2 regions of the Alkalibacterium sp. s-m-28 genome follow, and region 2 is predicted to be linked to the other one. Evidence: riboswitches for the same ligand, from Rfam matches in the RefSeq annotation. Region 2 holds a riboswitch; the other holds the start of a gene.
The links. Region 2 has a riboswitch for FMN ahead of ribD (bifunctional diaminohydroxyphosphoribosylaminopyrimidine deaminase/5-amino-6-(5-phosphoribosylamino)uracil reductase RibD). Riboswitches for the same ligand answer to the same signal wherever they lie in the genome.

Region 1: linked by a shared signal. The riboswitch ahead of ACYQ4S_RS05410 (ECF transporter S component) and the one ahead of ribD (bifunctional diaminohydroxyphosphoribosylaminopyrimidine deaminase/5-amino-6-(5-phosphoribosylamino)uracil reductase RibD) in region 2 are both predicted to bind FMN.

The regions. Positions count from the first base shown of each region.
Region 1 is NZ_BAAGIQ010000027.1:5,446-15,428, reverse strand. It holds gene cmk ((d)CMP kinase) at 1-478, opposite strand, end outside; gene ACYQ4S_RS05425 (LysM peptidoglycan-binding domain-containing protein) at 512-1,123, opposite strand; gene ACYQ4S_RS05420 (RecQ family ATP-dependent DNA helicase) at 1,185-2,630, opposite strand; gene ACYQ4S_RS05415 (helix-turn-helix domain-containing protein) at 2,627-3,676, opposite strand; gene ACYQ4S_RS05410 (ECF transporter S component) at 3,914-4,522, opposite strand; FMN riboswitch at 4,692-4,810, opposite strand; gene ACYQ4S_RS05405 (sensor histidine kinase) at 4,905-6,716, opposite strand; gene ACYQ4S_RS05400 (response regulator transcription factor) at 6,722-7,471, opposite strand; gene ACYQ4S_RS05395 (pseudouridine synthase) at 7,594-8,316, opposite strand; gene scpB (SMC-Scp complex subunit ScpB) at 8,353-8,907, opposite strand; gene ACYQ4S_RS05385 (segregation/condensation protein A) at 8,924-9,670, opposite strand; gene ACYQ4S_RS05380 (GNAT family N-acetyltransferase) at 9,663-9,983, opposite strand, start outside.
Region 2 is NZ_BAAGIQ010000038.1:405-10,387, reverse strand. It holds gene ACYQ4S_RS06780 (methionine ABC transporter permease) at 1-374, shown strand, start outside; gene ACYQ4S_RS06775 (MetQ/NlpA family ABC transporter substrate-binding protein) at 403-1,281, shown strand; gene ACYQ4S_RS06770 (acetyl-CoA C-acetyltransferase) at 1,397-2,617, shown strand; FMN riboswitch at 2,661-2,774, shown strand; gene ribD (bifunctional diaminohydroxyphosphoribosylaminopyrimidine deaminase/5-amino-6-(5-phosphoribosylamino)uracil reductase RibD) at 2,998-4,101, shown strand; gene ACYQ4S_RS06760 (riboflavin synthase) at 4,102-4,752, shown strand; gene ACYQ4S_RS06755 (bifunctional 3,4-dihydroxy-2-butanone-4-phosphate synthase/GTP cyclohydrolase II) at 4,777-5,970, shown strand; gene ribH (6,7-dimethyl-8-ribityllumazine synthase) at 5,996-6,460, shown strand; gene ACYQ4S_RS06745 (HAD family hydrolase) at 6,457-7,122, shown strand; gene ACYQ4S_RS06740 (hypothetical protein) at 7,169-7,891, opposite strand; gene ACYQ4S_RS06735 (CorA family divalent cation transporter) at 8,080-8,985, shown strand; gene ACYQ4S_RS06730 (PspC domain-containing protein) at 9,066-9,242, shown strand.

The DNA of each region.
Region 1 (9,983 bases), on a different contig from region 2:
TGTGGCGGCGTTCAGCCCGCTCCATTACGCTAGCCACCAGAAAAATCTTTACATCCGAATCCGGAAGAACAACTGTACCAATATCTCTTCCGTCCATGACCACACCATTATTTTCAGCTAGTTTCTGCTGACGGGTCACCATCTCTTCTCTTACTAGCGGGTGAGCCGCTACGATTGAAACAGTATTGGTCACATTATTCTTACGAATATCTTCAGTGACATCTTCATTGTTCAGATAGACAGACTGGGCCATGTTTCTCTTTTTCAGAGTGATTTCTGTATGTTTGAGGAGCTCTAATAGTGCGCCCTCATCTTTAATGTTGACATTCTTTCTTAAAGCTTCAAAAGTCAGCGCTCTGTACATTGCACCTGTATCGACATATATCAGGCCAAGATCATCTGCTATGCGTCTGGCCACCGTACTCTTCCCCGAAGAAGCTGGTCCATCAATAGCAATCGTTACATTATGGGTTTCCATTCACTTTACACATCCAATATAATATTTTAGCAATTATTTAACTCGGAGTTCCTGTCCTACATATACTGTTTCTACCGTCAAGCCGTTCAGCTGCATCAGCTCTTCAGTACTCATGCCGTGATTCAGAGCGATACGGTACATATTATCTCCTGCTTTAACCGTATAGTATTCTCCCTGACCAGCAGGTTCTGGTTCAGGTTCAGGCTCGGGCTCGGGTTCGGGCTCTGGTTCTGGCTGAGGTGCCGCTGGCTGCTCAGTTACTGGGGGTGTCTGAACACTTTCCGGTTCTTCGTCCGGCTCAGACTCCTCTTCAGGTTCAACTTCTGGCTCTGGTTCCTCATCTTCGATTTCCGGTTCTTCCTCTTCCGGTTCTTCTTCATCATTGACAGCCAATGACTGCTCAACTGAGGGGGATGAGGGATCCTCGGACATATCTTCCCTGTTTGAAAACCATGCATACGCAGAGATAGGTAAAATAATTAATAATGCCAAAAAAATCACGGTTACTGTTAAAATAGGGGAAATACGCTGTTCTCTTTCTCGCTTCGCTTTTCTGGACATCGGTTCATCATCAGTATAATCAACTTCTTCATCAAAACGTTTGGACCAGAGTTCTTCCATCGATTCACGATCTTTTTTACTCATTCATATACTCCTCTCAAACTAATCGTGTCTCATTATATCATAGAATCCTTATTCTTTGAGTCTAGCTTTGCAAATTAAATAAGAATTTTAGCTTGTCCTGCCACAGATCTTCACTCTTTTGTAATAAATTGGGCCATTCAAGTGGTTCATAAGGAAGTGAGAGGGTCCGGATGCACCCAGTGCAGCAGCCATTACGTCTAACTTCCGGTTTTTCACCAAAATAATCGAGTAGAACTTCGCGTTTGCATCCCTGTCGTTTAGCGTAATCCACCATGGTCCTTAGCTGGACTGATTTATGTGTCTGATAACGGTCAACCATTTCAGCAGCCTGTTCAAAAGGAATGTTCTGCTCTATAAAATGCCGACTTATATTTATCTTGGTGTCGCCTTTCAGATGATCGAGTGTCTCAGCATGTCTGTAAGCGAAAATCAGTTCATCTCTGTTCGGTAGAGTATTTTCCTGCAGTCTCATCTGGATCGCCTCATCGCCATTTTCATAAAGAAGTAAAGCGACCCCACCTTTTCTGTCTCTGGAACACCTGCCGATTTCCTGCAGGTACATCTCCGGACTTCCAGGTAGATGGTAGTGAATGATGAATCTGATATCCGGCTTATCGATCCCCATCCCAAAAGCACTGGTAGCACAGATAACGGGTAAGGCATCTGATAAAAATTGAGACTGTATCCTGCGCTTGTCCTCTTTATCCAGATCACTATGGTAACTTTCACAGGGAATCCCCATTTGTGATCGTATCAGTTCGGCCAGTTGATCGGCAAGTTTCTTACTGGAAAAATAAATAATGCCAGGTCCTTTGAACTCACTGACTGCATGTAGCAGCCGGTCCTGCTTGTCTCCGGCAGACTGTTCCACTCTCAGTTGTATAGACGGCCGGTCCACAGGATAAATAATCTGGTCCACTTCTGATCTGAGGTTAAGTACCGAAAGAATATCCTTTCTCACCTGTTCAACTGCCGTAGCAGTCAGTGCCAGTGTCAATGGATTGTTCAGTTCATGCCTTACTTTGCCCAACTTAAGATAGTCTGCTCTGAAATCCATTCCCCACTGAGAAATGCAGTGAGCTTCATCAACGACAAGAAGAGCAAGATCGATTTTTTTGAGCTGATCGATCATCCCTCGCTGCTGAAGCATTTCGGGAGACACGAATATAAATTTATATGCTGATAAATTCCGAAGAATATCCTGCTTTTCCGTATAGGAAAGAAAACTGTTCAGTGCAACTACCGACTTTTCACCGCTGCTTTTCATTTTTTCCACCTGATCTTCCATAAGTGAAAGCAGTGGCGAGATGATGACAGTCGATCCGCCAAGAATGTATGATGGAAGCTGATAACAGAGCGTTTTCCCCGTGCCTGTCGGCAGCATGACAAGTGCATGCCTCTCTGCAAGAACACTGCTTATCGCTTCTTCCTGTCCAGGGCGAAACTTATCAAATCCAAATTTGTCATTTAAAAGTTTTTTAGCCTGATTACTCCTGTCATTTATCATAAAAATCCACGGATCCTTTCGATTTCAATTAATCGATACCAGAAAAACTCAAGCTGTTGAATCTCCTGTTGTGCCTGAGCATAGGTTAGAGACGGATTGTTTTTAAAAAGTTCTTTCAGTCGATCTCGAACACGCTCTGGAATTAATGATTCGTACCCTTCATACCGAGTCATCAGCACTGCTTCAAGAACATGTTCTTTTATCGTATTCTCTTTTACTTTACGCAGGGCTGCTGTTTTATGAATCGTACTTCCATTCATTAAAAGTGTCAGACTTCTATAGGCACTAGCACTGAGTCCATAATGACAGGACTTGTGAACACTCTCCCACAAAGATTTCAACAGGACCGATTCATCAAGAGACTGGTCTAATCTGGCCATGAGAATCTCTGTAGTGATCAGGACTTCTAAAGGTGTCATATCATATTTCTGAGCTGTCTGTCTTTTAGTCATCCCTTCATAGTTATGACCGATCATCTGATCTACCATAAATGAAGGATATACATCTGGCAAGGTCTCGAGAAACACCTTAATCTCTTCCGACCATTTTACAGACAAGGATCTCTGAGGAAAACCTTGTTCTGCTAACCATTTTTTTATGCGGTTCTGACTGATTCTGTTACTGATATAAGGCATATATTCCTTGTTACCATAACTGAACTCAGATAAGATCTGGCTGACAAATATGAACGAATGCCAGAATTCTTTACGTGTCAGCGAACTGGACATATCCAGCCTGCAGTCCAGCATTGTATACTCTGAAATGAATGCTTGTTTAGCCTGCTGACCTTTGGTAGTCGCCTGGTATCGTCCTTCTTTTTCTGAGAGCCAGCCCAGAGCTGACAGTTTATACATCCTGTCTGTCCATTGTGCTGTAGATAGTGACAATGGAGAAAGAAAAAGAGATTGGAGCTGATTCTTCTCAGCAGTAAATAGGGTGGAAGGCGTCCGCTTTCCTTCTGCGATCAATTCCAGCTGTCTGATTGAAACAGCTGTTTCCTGAGAAAACAAGTAATTGATGTAGTTCAATTCAAACCTTTGTGTCATACGTCACCCACTGTATTCATATTAGTTTCTCCACCTCTACAATACACTATACAAGCAAATAATTTAAGTTCTTTATTATGTCATGTAATTTTGCAGAAGGAAACGTCGCCTGTGAACTGAACATGTAAAAGGCCTGCAGAGACTTGAACAGAAGCATTACAGGAGTGACCCTGTCATGATCCATACAAATTTCTGCAGACTGAAGTGTTCATATACAACGATACTTAATGTGTCTTCTTAAGATTGAGATACAGTAACCTGTGTCTGCTTCTTACGATTAATTTTCTTTCTAGTCTTATCAAGCCAAGGTTTAAGTTTCGAAAAGGCAATAAAGAACAGTACTGCTACTATAGGACCTTTAATCATATTGAAAGGCACAATAGCAAACAGCAGATAAGTTCTCATTGGTCCGACACTGAAACCCATTACTGCCATATAGGCAGGTGCAATAAACAGCCAGTTTGCTAAAGCCATAGTTGCAGTCAAAGAAACACTAGCAGCACCGCCAGCAAGAAGTTTAAATTTCAAGGCAGTTCCTTTTTTTGCGATAATCAAGTACAGCGGAAATGTATAAGATAATGTTGCAATAAAAGCTGCTGTATCTCCAATCGGAAATCCCATTTCTCCGCCCTTTTGAGCGTACGACAGGAGTGAGCGAATGAATGCAATAGCAACACCAGCCAGTGGTCCGTAGACATACATTCCGAAGAGCACCGCAAGATCACTGAAATCTATTTTCAGGAATGGTGATCCGGGCAGTATTGGGAATGAAATCATGGATATGACCCATGCAAGGGATGCCAGCATAGCAATGCCTACCAGTCGTTTTGTTTTGTTATTTGTCATAATAAATCCTCCTGAAAGGATCCATCCTGCTTAGGGTGAACTTAATGATGAGAGTGTTCTGGCCTCTGCTTGTCTGATACTTGAAGCAGGAAAGACAAAAAACTCTGCCAGTTCCCCACCTCAGGTCACTAACAGAGCAAAAAGACAGAATTTATTTTCAGTCAGAAAGCTCCATCTTCTTTATCCAGACTATACTGTCGGTACTGGAATTACACCAGTTCAGCAATCACTGATCGCTCGTGGACTTTACCACCGGTCGGGATTTACACCCTGCCCCTGAAGATGAATCGTTATATTTATTTCTGATATTATTATACTGAGTATAATCGATGAAGTCAAGCGCTCTTGCTCAACATTACACAGGACACTAAAACTATTGACATTATTCACTTTCCCCAGTTTCGATCGGAAGATGAATAAGGAACGACGCCCCTTTTCCTAATGTTGATTCGACTTCTATATACCCTTCATGTGCTTCTACGATGTTCTTAACTAATGACAGTCCAATGCCTGTACCATTTGCATTGAATGAGTAATTATTTCGGGATTTATCTGCTTTGAAGAATCGGTCGAAGATATACGGAACATCTTCTTCCGGTATTCCAGTCCCAGTATCTTTCACGACCATAACTACTTCGTTCAAGTCCTGCTCATTGTATAGCTGTAGCGTCACGACTTTTTCAGACTTATCAGTCATACTTGTGTGTCTGATCGCATTATTTATTAAATTGACAAACACCTGATCCATCTTATCTTTATCCATGACGAGATGAACGTCTTCTTTAGGCATGTCAAGCTGAAGCGAGACTTCGGATTCATTCGCCATTTTATCAAAACGGAAAAGCAGGCTTCTCAAGTAACTGTTAAGGTTCACATCAGTTTTCTGAAGCTCGATATAACCTGCTTCCATACGTGACAAATCAAGCATCTCATTTACCATACGGTTCATTCTCTGTGATTCATCACGAATGATCGCCGCCATCTCTTTTTTCTCTTCAGTGCTTTCCGCAACGTCGTCGAGTATCGCTTCACTGTAACCCTGAACCATGACCAGAGGGGTTCTCAATTCATGAGAGATATTATTGATAAAGTCGACTCTCATTTTATCAAGTCGATGTTTCTTCGTCTGATCATTAGTTGAAACAAGAATACCTCTTAAGTCTTCAGTAAAATCATCTACTAGAGGGAGAATCGTTACATCGTGATAAGATTCTTCCATTTCGATTGAAAACTCTCTGATTTTCTTATGTGTAACCACTTCCCGCAGCTGGTCCCCCAGATCGATAAACTCTTCATCATGTGAAAATGCAGATTTTTCGATTTGATATTGGGTAAGAAATAAGTCCCCGACCGGGTTGGACAGCAGGAGGGTCAGTTCTGAATCATAATAAAGAATACCTGTTTCGATGTTTTCCAATATATGAGCAAGCAGTTCTTTTTCCTGCTTAACCACTGTCCTGTTCGTTTCAAGTGAATGACCCATTTTATTCATTGCCATAGCCAGTTCAGACAAATCATCTCGCCCAGAAATCGGAAGCTGATGACTAAAATCGTCTCTTGCAAAGTCAAATGCTATATTCGTCATCGCATTTATTGGTTCGGACACATTTTTTTTGAGATACATGTAATAATAAGCTGCAATAAGCAGGTGAAGGATAGTCAAACCAGTAATGACCCAGGTCATCTGTCTCTCAATTGAGATAAGAAAAAATAGATCCGCATACGAGTATAGGATGAGTTCCTCTTCTTCTGTAGATGTCGGCTGGATACGAAACACAAAAGGAATGTTATAACTCACTTCATTATCCTGATCTGAGCGTATATTCACATGTTCCTCCTGGGGCTGAAAGTTCTGGATGATATCCGGTTTATTTTCCATTGTATCAAGGACATCCGCTGGAAAAGAGTAGACCCATGCTTCACCAGCTGGAGAATCGAACGTTTCAGAAGCCAGAGCGAAATGAATACTCGAATGGAGATTATTAATAGACTCAATGTTATCTATTAAAAAATGTGGATCCGCAATAGCTAAGCGTTCCACATTTATAATAATTTCTTCAAAGTCATTCATGAAGTTTTCTTTAATCTGCTGGGAATAAAATACACCGTAAAACACTGTAGTAGCAATAAAAGAAAATAGAGTGATACCAAAGGTGATAAGCCATATCCTGATTGCAACTACATTGATTTTCATGCTGTCTACTCCTCTTCTTCATGAGGATAAGAATTCAGCTTATATCCTAGTCCCCAGACTGTCTCGATCATTTTCGCTGCCACATCAGATTCTTTTTTGAGCTTTTCTCTCAAACGTTTAACATGGGTATCAACTGTTCTCAAGTCCCCGAAAAATTCATATTTCCACACTTCTCTTAAAAGCTGCTCTCTGCCAAAAATCTGATCAGGTGCTGACATGAGGTAATGAAGCAAATCATATTCCTTCGGAGTCAGATTGACAGTTTTCCCGTCCGCAGTAACACGTCGGGAATCGTTGTCGATTTCAAGATGAGGAAGCTTGAGGGTATCTGAAACATCTCCTGCAGCATCTGTTCCACCTGCGCTTGATTTTGTCCGCTTAATGATCGCTGCTACACGTAAAACGATTTCTCTTGGACTGAAAGGTTTAACGATATAATCGTCTGCTCCTACTTCAAACCCTTGTATCCGGTTTAGCTCTTCCCCTTTTGCCGTAAGCATCATGATAGGTGTCTCTTTTTCTTTTCGGATTTCTTCAGCTACCTGAATCCCGTCCATCTCAGGCATCATGACATCGAGCAGAATCAGGTCATATTCATTTTCCAGTGCGAGGTCCAGAGCAATCCTGCCGTTTTCAGCTTCATCAATATCGTAATCAGCTTTTTCAAGATACATTTTCAGTAAACGTCTGATTCTATCTTCATCATCTACAACTAATAACTTTTTAGCATTCCCTTGACTAGTCTCTTCGGTCACTTTAAGACACTCCTCTAAATAATAGTGGGTTCGTTCACTTATCGATCGCTGTTGATCTCTTGTCTATCATTATAAATGAAGAACAATGATACTTCCAATCATTTCGCCTGTGATCCGGTGGGTTAGGACTCTTCGACAAGCTGCTTGAGTTTATTGACCTCGAACTGTTTAAGTTCTCTCCATTCACCTGATTGAAGCCCTTCAGCAGTCAGGAAGCCGTATTTATCACGATTCAGTTTCTCGACTGGAAAGCCGACACTTTTAAGCATCTTTTTAACCTGATGGTTTTTCCCCTCATGAATCGTCAGTTCCACAAGACTAGTATTTTTTTTAGAATCCACATCAATAATTCGCGCTTTAGCCGGTCGTGTCTTGTATCCATCGATCACTACGCCTTTTTCTAGTCTGATTACAGATTTTTTATCGATCAGACCAGTGACTTTAGCAATATATGTTTTTTCCACGCCAAATTTAGGGTGAGTCAACTGATTTGTCAATTCACCATCATTGGTCAAGATAATCACACCAGTTGTATCATAATCCAGACGACCTACAGGATAGATGCGCTGTTCAACCCCGGAAAGCAGATCAACAACTGTTTTTCTTCCTTTAGGATCATCTGCGCTCGAGATTACACCCCTAGGCTTATTTAAAAGAAAATAGTACTTCTGTTCCTGTACAATAGGGACACTGTCCACTTCAATCAGATCAGTCTTTTTTACATTAATCCCCATTTCTTTCACTACTGCACCATTCACCTTGACTCTGCCCTCTTTTATCATCTTTTCAGACGCTCTTCTAGAAGCTACACCTGCGTGAGCCATGACTTTCTGTAAACGTTCCATAAACGTTTCTCCTCCATCTCTAGTATCAGACTATAACTAAAAATCAGCTGACTCTTCAAATAAACTCTGATTAGTCAATTCTTCTTCCAGTTCTAGTTCAGGTAATTCTGTTAAATCGTTCAAGCCGAAATAATCGAGAAAATAGTCAGTCGTACCGTAAAGTACAGGTTTACCGGGAGCATCAAGTCTTCCAATTTCCTGAATAAGATCACGGAGCTTCAATTTCTGAAGACTGGACGACAGCTGAACTCCTCTAATTTCTTCGATTTCCATTCGTGTGATCGGCTGCTTATAAGCAATTACCGCTAATGTCTCAACAGAGGCTTTACTCAGTTTCTTGCTCAATGGCGACTGAGCATATACTTGAATTGCTGGTGAGTATACTTTTTTTGTTGCAAGCTTGAAACTATCTGCTGTTTCGAGAAGGGTCAGTCCGCTTGTATCATCGCCTTCATATTTCTCTTTCAGCTTAGTCAGACAGACCTTTGTATGGTCCATCGTCGATTTTGTTAGCTGAGCCAGTTCATTTAACGTAACTCCTTGTTCACCTGCCACAAACAGCAATGCCTCTAATGTACCTAATTCATTCATCGCCTGTCGCTTCCTTTCATTGACCCACTGCTGAACTAAGATATATTTCTCCGAAACACTCTTTCTGTTCAATAAACAATCTGTTTTCTTTTATCATTTCAAGAACAGCTAAGAAAGTGACGACGAATTCCTTTTTTGTCGGCACGGTGAACAGGTCTATGAATAATATTTTCTGTCTGTTCTCCGATAACTTTTTCTCAAGCCATTCTATCTTATCACTGATCGTAATTTCTTCAAGATCAATAGTGGTCGGCCCAGGCTCCATCCACTGTTTTTTTCTGATCATTTCACCAAAGACACCCACAAGGTCGCCCAGTGACAGTTCATTGGGGCTCAACGGAATGGACTGCTGAAAATGTGTAAGATCTGAATGATCTTTTAAATAATACTGCTCCCTGTCATCCCTACGTTCAGACAGTTGTGAAGAGGCGTACTTAATTCTGCGATATTCAAGAAGGCGCTCTTGCAGCTTTTCAATAGAGTCTTCTTCAACATCGAACAGTTCGCCTTCTTCTTCCCACTCATCATTACGAGGAAGGAGAAGCTGACTCTTGATCGACATCAGGGTGGCAGCCATTACTAAATAGTCTCCAGCAATGTCGAGCTGCAGCATCTGCATTGCGTGGAGATAATTCAAGTACTGATCGGTTATTTCTTTTATCGGTATATCATAAATATCGATCTCATATTTATTTATGAGATGCAGCAGTAAATCCAGAGGCCCTTCAAAGACATCAAGATTGACTTTCCATTTTTCACTCATATGCTGTCCCTGCTTTACTCATCTCTATCGGCTTCTTTTTCCACTTTGTCACGAGTGGGGCAGTTTCCAGTGTGCCGACAATCTTCTTAGGTGAACAGATCCTTGACAGAGCTGTCAGCATTCGAAACGCCATGCCTTCTTCTCGATAAGACGGATTGATTGCAATGTGTCTGAGAAGAACAATTTCCTCTTCATCTTCAATACCGATCACTCCTGCCAGATCACCTGTTTCCTGACTTTTCCATAGGTAAAGCTGTCTGTTTTCTTCCTGTTCGTACCACTGCATCTCATTTGTGAGTCGAGTAGTATCTTT
Region 2 (9,983 bases):
CTGCCCTTATTTTATCAGCTGCACCGTTCTATGCACGGCTGGTAGAAACGGGACTCAGAGAAGTGGATAAAGGCGTGATCGAAGCAGCGGAAGCGATGGGTGCGTCTAAATTTGAACTCATCATGAAAGTGTATATTCCGGAAAGCCTGCCTTCCATCATTGCCGGCATAACAGTTACGGCGATCAGTCTCGTCGGCTACACGGCGATGGCTGGGGTGATCGGAGCAGGTGGCTTAGGGAATCTGGCTTATCTGGAAGGCTTCCAGCGAGGTAGGGCAACCGTCACACTAGTGTCCACATTAGTAATTTTACTCATTGTTTTTGTTATCCAATTTATAGGGGACCGTTGGGTTTCTTATATTGATAAAAGATAAAAAATAGAGAATAGGGGAGAAATATATTATGAAAAAAGCAATCAGACTAGGTTTATTGAGCAGTGCATTCTTACTGGCAGCATGCGGGAATGGAAATGGCGATACAGCTGGAGACAGCCCGGATCCGGCAGAAGGCAATGGAAATGAAACAACAGAAGAGACAATTGAAGAGTCTCAGGTACTAAGAGTCGGGGCGACCAATGTGCCTCACGCAGAAATCCTGGAATTCATTCAGCCGACACTGGCAGAAGAAGGCATTGAACTGGAGATCGAAACGTATAATGACTACATTATACCGAATCTGGCTCTTTCTGATGGGGATATCGATGCCAACTACTTCCAGCACGTGCCGTATTTTGAAACACAAGTGGAAGAAAACGACTATGACTTCGCCAATGCAGGTGGGATTCATATCGAACCTCTAGGTGCATACTCAAACCGTCACGACAGCCTGGAAGATCTGCCTGAAGGGGCAACGATTCTTGCCAGCAGCAGTGTTGCCGATCACGGACGTATTCTGGGTATTCTTCAGGATGCCGGGCTGATCACAGTAGACGACTCGATCGATCTGATTGACGCATCGTTCGATGATATTGTAGAAAATGAACGAAACCTTCAGTTCGAATATGAATACGATGCAGCGCTAATGACGACATTGTACGCTCAGGATGAAGGAGATGTGTTCTTCATCAACTCAAACTTTGCAGTGGATCAAGACATCAGTCCAGTTGAAGAAGCAATCGCTTTGGAAAGCAGTTCGTCGCCGTATGCCAATATCATTGCAGTACGTTCAGAAGACGAAGACAGCGAACTGATTGCCCGTTTGGTTGAAGTGCTTAGAGCAGAAGAAACTCAGGAATTCATTCTGGATACTTGGGATGGTGCGGTTATACCAGTTGACGAATAAAAAATAAAGAGTTTAAGATTGTTCTAAAATTACTGCATATGACTTTACTTGTTCCAGCTCGTGGTCAATACTATGACTAGAAAGAATCAAAGCAGCTGACGAAAGGGAGAATGGAATGAGTAAAGTTTACATCGCAGGAGCAAAACGAACACCCATTGGATCATTTTTAGGCGCACTTAAAGATGTGTCTGCCGCTGATTTAGGCAGTTACGCAATAAAAGGTGTGCTGGAACAGAGCAAAATCAATCAGAAAGACATCGATGAAGTTGTTCTGGGAAATGTACTGCCGGCTGGACAGGGACAAGGTGTCACTCGTCAGGCAGCAATCAAGGCAGGAATTCAAGTTGACGTTCCAGCGTATTCATTGAATATGGTCTGCGGAAGTGGATTAAAATCGGTAATGAACGCTTATCTGGGAATTAAAGCCGGTGAATATCAAGCGATCATTGCAGGGGGCACAGAATCAATGAGTCAGGCACCCTACCTAATTCCAGGCAGCACCCGTAGTGGTCAGAAAATGGGCGGTTATAAAGTGGGAGACCACATGCTAGATGATGCTTTGACAGATGCTTTTGAAGGCTATCATATGGGAGTGACCGCTGAGAATATCGTTGAACGATACAACCTGACTCGAGAAGATCAGGATCACTTTGCCTACACGTCTCAAAAGAGAGCGATCGAAGCGATAGACAATGGGGCCTTCAATAATGAAATCATTCCAGTGGAGACTAAAGTCCGTAGAGAAACGGTTATTGTCGACACGGACGAATACCCCAATCGTAATACGACAGAAGAAAAACTGAACAGCCTAAGACCGGCTTTCAAAAAAGACGGGTCCGTTACAGCCGGAAATGCCTCCGGAATCAATGACGGGGCCAGCGCAACTCTGATCGTTGGGGAAGACTACCTGACTGAAAATAATCTGACTCCCCTCGTTGAAATCGTCGGGATAGGTCAGGGAGGCGTCGATCCTTCAGTTATGGGTCTAGGACCAACTCCAGCTATCAAGCAGGCAGTCAAGCGTGCGGAAATAAGTTTTGAGGACATCGATGTATTCGAGTTGAATGAAGCATTCGCCAGTCAGAGTCTGGGTGTTATAAAAGAAATATCGGATGAATTTGGAGTAGACAAAGACTATATGCTTGAGCGGACAAACCTAAATGGAGGAGCTGTTGCGCTTGGTCATCCAGTTGGTGCCAGTGGTAACCGGATTCTGGTCACACTTGTCCATCTGATGAAGCAGCGTGGACTGACATACGGTCTGGCGTCATTATGCATCGGCGGAGGCATGGGAGTAGCTGTTCTGGTTAAAAATGCAGATAATAAATATTCATAGTTGACACAGTTATATTTTCCATATATGATTTATTTAACAAGTAAATAGTCTTCAGGGCAGGGTGTAAGTCCCTACCGGTGGTAAAGCCCACGAGCCGCAAGGCAGATTCGGTTAGATTCCGAAGCCGACAGTATAGTCTGGATGAAAGAAGACACGTATATGCACAATTGGACTTTCAAGAGGACAACTAGGCCTTTTCAAAGTGCAGATTGAGATGACCTTTCAAACCCTGGAATAGTTTATTCCAGGGTTTTTCTTTATATAGGTCCAGCTGCCAGTCTGACTGGCGTACTCTCTTGTTCTGTTATGTGCATAACTGGTCAAAATTCTTCAAGCCCTGAATCTTAATTGATTCGGGGCTTTTTTAATGAGGTGAAAAAGTGACAACGGACGAAACCTATATGAAAAGGGCATTATATTTAGCAGCGCAAGCGAAGGGTCACACGTCTCCTAATCCTATGGTAGGGGCTGTCATAGTGAAAGACGGGCGAATCATAGGAGAAGGGTATCATCATCAAGCTGGAGAACCGCATGCAGAAGTCAATGCGATCAACTCTGCGAATGAACCAGTAGAAGGGGCAACGATATATGTCACGCTTGAACCGTGTTCTCATTATGGCCGCACGCCGCCATGTTCGGATCTGATTATCGACAAAAAGCTGAAGAGAGTAGTTGTAGCCGCACTTGATCCGAACCCGGTCGTTTCTGGAAACGGCATTGAGCGTATAAGAAATGCAGGAATTGAAGTGGTGACAGGCGTTCTTGAAGAAGAAAGCAGAAAGTTGAACGAAGTGTTCAACTATTTTATTACTACTAGAAGTCCCTTTGTCGTAATGAAATACGCAATGACACTGGATGGAAAAATAGCTACAGAAACCGGGGAGTCGAAATGGATCTCGTCTGATGCATCAAGAAATCATGCGCATCATTTAAGAGGGCATCTCAGCGGAATAATGGTTGGAATAGGAACGGTCCTGAAAGATGACCCCCGATTGACCTGTCGGGTTGATGGACTGCCTCAGCCAGTGCGTATTATTATGGACAGTCAATTGAAAATCCCTATGGACGCAAGAGTCCTGACTGAGCAGGATAAAGCAAAGACATTGATACTGACGACCGAACAGGCACCTTCGGCAAAAAAAGAGGCGCTTGAAAGTAGAGGCGTGACGGTAAAAATTGTTGGAGAATCTGACGGACATGTCGATTTGGAAGAAGCCATGCGGATCATCGGGGAATACGGCGTAGACAGCCTTCTGCTTGAAGGGGGAGGAACGCTCAATGCAGCTGCGTTGAAAGCTGGAATCGTGCACAAACTGTCTGTTTATATTGCACCTAAACTCCTTGGTGGAGCAGAAGCGATATCTCCAGTCATTGGACACGGGGTCCAACAGATGTCCGATGCTTATAAACTGAAATCTGTTGAAATAACCAGAATTGAAGATGATTTGCATATTGAAGCTTATATAGATAGGAGTGAAAATTAAATGTTTACAGGAATTGTTGAAGAAATAGGAGAAATCAAAAGCATTAAAAAAGGTGCTAAATCAAGCGAATTGACCATTAAAGCAGAGAAGGTTCTGGAAGATGCAGCCATAGGAGACAGCATATTGACTAATGGGGTGTGCCTGACGATCACTACTTTCGATAAAACGTTTTTCACAGCTGATGTCATGTCAGAAACCTTGGATAGAACGACTTTGGGAACACTGACTTCCGGTAGCCGTATCAATCTTGAGCGAGCGCTGACGCTTCAGACCAGACTAGGTGGCCATATGGTCAGCGGACACATCGACGGAACAGGAGTCATTACTCATTTCAGAAAAGACGATAATGCGGTCTGGGTCACAGTCAATGCCTCCAAGAACCTGCTGAAATACATTATCGAAAAGGGATCCATAGCAATCGACGGCATCAGTCTGACGGTCGCAGCTGTATCAGATAATGACTTTCAAGTATCGATCATCCCGCATACGTCTGAGCAAACCACATTGCTGAGCCATTCAATCGGCGACAAGGTCAATCTCGAATGTGACATGATCGGAAAATATGTAGAAAAGCTAATGGGCCTGGCTCCAAAGAGCGAGACAAAGTTAAAGCTAAGTCAAGACTTTTTGCAGACTAATGGGTTTGTATAGATAGAAAGAAACAGGAGTGAGGGCATGTTCAATAAAGTTGAAGAATTACTGGAAGATCTGAAACAAGGGAAAAACGTCATTATCGTAGATGATGAAGACAGGGAAAACGAGGGAGACATCGTCTGTGCAGCAGAATTCGCGACTGCTGAAAATGTCAACTTTATGGCCAAGTATGCCAGAGGACTGATCTGTATTCCTATGACTAAGGAGTATACGAAGAAGCTGGGTCTGTCTCAAATGAGTCTATACAATACGGATGATCACACGACAGCCTTTACAGTATCCATCGATCATGTAGATACCACTACAGGAATATCAGCCGGCGAACGTTCGCTGACAGCTATGAAAACGGTGGATGAAGACAGCCGTCCTGAAGACTTCAAGCGTCCGGGACATATGTTTCCACTTGAAGCGGTTGACGGAGGTGTGCTGGCAAGAAATGGCCATACGGAAGCCACTGTAGATCTGATGAGACTCGCCGGTCTGAAACCGGTCGGTTTATGCTGTGAAATCATGAACGATGACGGGAGCATGGCTAGACGTGATGATCTTGTGGCTTTTGCAGAAGAACACGATATGAAAATGGCAACGATAAGTGAACTGATCGAATACCGGAAAGCCAATGAACAGGTTATTTTTCGGGAATCAAAAGCCAAGCTGCCAACAAAGTTCGGTGAATTCGATATTTATGCGTATGAACATAAATTTACCGGTGAACATCATGTCGCGCTTGTCAAAGGAGATGCATCAGATGGGGAACCTGTTCTCTGTCGCATCCATTCGGAATGTCTGACTGGGGATGTGTTCGGATCTAAAAAATGTGACTGCGGTCAGCAGCTCGATTCTGCCATGGAAAAAATTGCAGAAGAAGGCAGAGGCGTGCTTCTATACATGAGACAGGAAGGCCGCGGGATCGGACTGGTCAACAAGATCAAAGCGTATGCGCTGCAGGATCAGGGGCACGATACCATTCAGGCCAATGTTCTGCTCGGCTTCCCGATAGATGCCAGGGAGTACTACGAATGCAAGCAGATATTTGATGATCTTGGTGTCAGCAGACTTAATCTGATGACCAACAACCCCCTCAAGATATCAAGTCTGGATCAGTACGGGCTGAAAGTCGAAAAGCGGGTACCGATACAGATGACGCTCTTCGATGAAGACAAGGAGTATCTGCGCACGAAAAAAGAAAAAATGGGACACTATTTAGAATATTAAAAAATGAATTTGGAGGAACAGAATTATGAATAAGATTGAAGGACAGTTAATTGCACAGGATTTAAAAATTGGAATCGTCGTGGGACGCTTCAATGACTTTATCGGGTCAAGACTGCTTGATGGGGCTGTAGATGCATTAGTCAGACACGGAATGGAAGAGTCGGATATCGACGTTGCCTGGGTACCTGGAGCATATGAAATCCCATTAGTAGCTAAAACAATGGCGGCATCCGGAAAGTATGATGCAGTGGTTACTCTTGGTGCAGTGATCAGAGGAGCTACCTCTCACTACGACCATGTCTGTGGAGAAGTATCCAAGGGAGTGGCTTCAGCATCAGACACTACAGGTGTACCTGTCATGTTCGGCGTGCTGACAGTCGATACAATCGAACAGGCTATTGAACGTGCCGGAACAAAAGCTGGTAACAAGGGTGGAGAAGTAGCCGTTGGAGCAATCGAAATGGCCAACCTTATGAAAAAATTGAAATGAAGAATGAATTGAGTCACGTCAGAACAATCATTTTTGATTATGACGGTACGCTTCATGACAGCAGTAAAATATACATCCCCGCGTTTAAACGCGCATACAATTATCTTGTGAAGAATAACAAAGCAGAAGAAAAAAACTGGTCAGATGAAGAAATTACCCAGTGGCTGGGCTACAGCAAGCAGGAAATGTGGGAGCTGTTCATGCCCGACCTCGATCCTAGTTTTCGTCAGGATGCATCTGGACTTATCGGTAAAACGATGCTTGAAATGATTCAGAGGAATGAAGCTAGATGGTATGCAGGCGCTGTTGACACTCTGCAGTATCTCAAAGATCAGGGATATACTCTGATCTTCTTAAGTAACTGCTCAATCAGTTACATGGAGATGCATGCCGAACAGTTTAGACTGAAAGGCTACTTTAAGAGACTGTACTGTACGGAACAGTTCAACTTCAGGAAATCAAAGAAAGAGATCGTTAAACTGCTGAAACAGGACTTTGAAGGAGATATTGTTGTAATAGGCGACCGATTCCAGGATATCGAAACGGCTGAACTTGAAGGAGTCTACGCTATAGGATGCACCTATGGCTTCGGAAAACATAAGGAACTCGAAGGAGCAGATTTGCTCATCTCCGATATAGGTGAACTTAGAAACTATTTATAATAAACGAAGTGATGCTCGGTCTCTTTCAGACGGCCGCATCACTTTTTTATATGAATATAAACAGGAAACCGGCTGAAATTACCCCCGTCAGAAAGCCTTCTAGATTTCCTTCTCTTTCAGACGGAAGCTCATGCTTGATGACATTCAGTGTCATCGCGCCCGCTACAAAAGCTTCAACACTTCCGAATATATACTCTGGAAAATCAGAAAATAGCCCGATTCCGAACCCGACAATGATAGCCAGAGAAAGAATATGCCGTCCGTACTGATCATATACTGATTCATGGTGACGTCTGAGCCCCCAGTCATTCGTCACAAAATGAAGAGCAAAAGCAATAAAGAATACAACTAATGTGGCATCCGGTTCTCGCCTGTCTGTCAGAAGGTAGCCGATCATGGCATTGTATAAAGAAAAGAAGGCAATGTGGGCCCAGAACAGGCGGGATTCGATCAAGTTGGGATTGGTCTGTTCTTTAGTTTCATAAGCGCGTGCAATCAGACGGTCCATCGCATAAAAAACGGATAGACCAAGCAAGGCAATGATATATAAGGCATAGTGCAGCAAGTGTCCTTCCAGCCAGTGTATTTCCTGTTCAGCTAATTCCTGGGTGTGTGCAACTTGGGGCCACAGGTGGATAAAGACATAGGCTATTCCCACTCCAGCAGAAAACGAAATGAATCGTCTTAATAAAGCTTTCGGTAAAGATATGTATATAGATAGGAAATGAATCAGCACGAAGCTGACAGCCAAAATTAAAGGTATCCACATAATCAGTTGAGCTGCTTGAGACAGCTGTCCTCTCTTTCTTCCAGTCTATCTTTATGTAATACTCAAAGTGTACACTATTCGTCTTATATTTTCAGTACGGAACACTAAAATATAAGACGGTCGTTAATAGAGATTAAAGTCAATTTAGAGTATGATTGACTTAGGACAATTGAGGAAGCAGGTGTGACATGATCAGTAAAGGTAATACGGAAAGGACGGACTCTATTACTGAATGGGTGCTGGTAACTGATCCTGTAAGAGACGATGTGAAAAAAGAGACCGATAAATTTTCAGCAGATTTGGATATTTCCTCTCTCTTGGAAGATAGGACAGTGTCCTACTATAGTTGCCTGAAGGATCATTACGGGCAACGTGTGTCTGTACTGCACCTCCCTGTTTTTAATGATCTGCAAAGTAATCATCTTGCAGATACATCCACAACACTTACGTTCATTTTTTCAATGGCATCTGTTTTAGTCGTACTGAACGGGTATTCAGACGAAGGGTTGCTTGATAAGCTCAATTCAGACCGATCGCCTCATCAGGTAATGATGGATCTGATAGTTAGTATGTATATTGCGGTGGACAATCGAATGGACCGATTAAGCCAGAACATCCGTGAGGCGAAGTCGGAAACTGTAGAAAAAGCCAATAGAGAAGTGCTGTTGAGTCTGGCTGATATCGAACAGGAAATGGTTATCTTTTCTAAACGGCTTGAAGATTATGGTGAAACCTTTCATCAGTGGTTATCAGATTCAACGATAGAGAGAACATGTACTCACCAAGAGAGAGAAAACGTGAGACTTCTTATACGTAAAAGTCTCTTCAACAGTCAGCTATATAAAGAACTGATTGAATCCACAAGTGGACTTCTCTCGGACAGCATCGATAACCGATTGAACAGCATCATGGAATTTCTTGAATCAATCGCCCTGGTCATATCCATTCCGACCCTTATTTTCAGCTTGTTCGGGATGAATACCGGGGGATTGGTCGGCCGGCAGTCCCCATTTGGAACGATTGTTGTTATCCTGATATCAGTCCTTCTTGGAGCAGCCGTGGCAATTTATCTGAGAAGGAAAAAATACTTGTGAAGTATTATACTCATGCTTGAGATTACTGATTAATTGGAGTAAAGTGAAGGAAGAGATAATTAATTGAGGAGGAATAGACTATGAACGGCAATAAATTAAGAAAGTCTTCAGATGATCGAGTTATTTCAGGCGTATGTGGAGGAATTGCAGAGTTTTTCGGTATTTCGTCACTGGCTGTCAGACTGATTTTCCTGATCCTTCCATCAAACCTGCTTCTGTACATCATTCTGGCCATGATCATGCCTGAAGATTACTAAAAAGGCATTACAGAAATGCTCATGTACACAGAAACGTTTAGCTGACCTGGGAACTGATAGAGGCCAATTTAAATACGCAAAAGCAGTGAGGTTTGTTCCATATTTAATGGCACCTCATTGCTTTTTTGTTGCAGAAAGAAGCTCGTGAAAGTTTCTGCTTATGCATAATTCTTGTGTTCTAACTTTTATTAGGTAGCTGTCATGCTGACAGCTGCCATCCAATTAAAGATTCTGTTTGTGACGAAAGCAATAGTTGGATCATATGCCCAACTCGGAGGGAGAAAGCGTGTCGAGTTGGTCGCAAAATGGATCTTATGTCCAACTCGGAGGGAGAAAGCGTGTCGAGTTGGTCGCAAAATGGATCTTATGTCCAACTCGTAGGGAGAAAGCGTGTCGAGTTGGTTGCAAAACGGATCTTATGACCAACTAGTAGGGAGAAAGCGTGTTGAGTTGGTCGCAAAATGGATCTTATGTCCAACTCGCAGGTAGAAAGCGTGTCGAGTTGGTCGTAAAACGGATCTTATGTCCAACTCGGAGGGAGAAAGCGTGTCGAGTTGGTCGCAAAATGGAACTTATGTCCAACTCGCAGGTAGAAAGCGTGTCGAGTTGGTCGCAAAACGGATCTTATGTCCAACTCGCAGGTAGAAAGCGTGTCGAGTTGGTCGCAAAACGGATCTTATGTCCAACTCGACACCTCCATACCCAGCGAGCTGACACTTTTTCCCCAAAAAAATCTCCCAA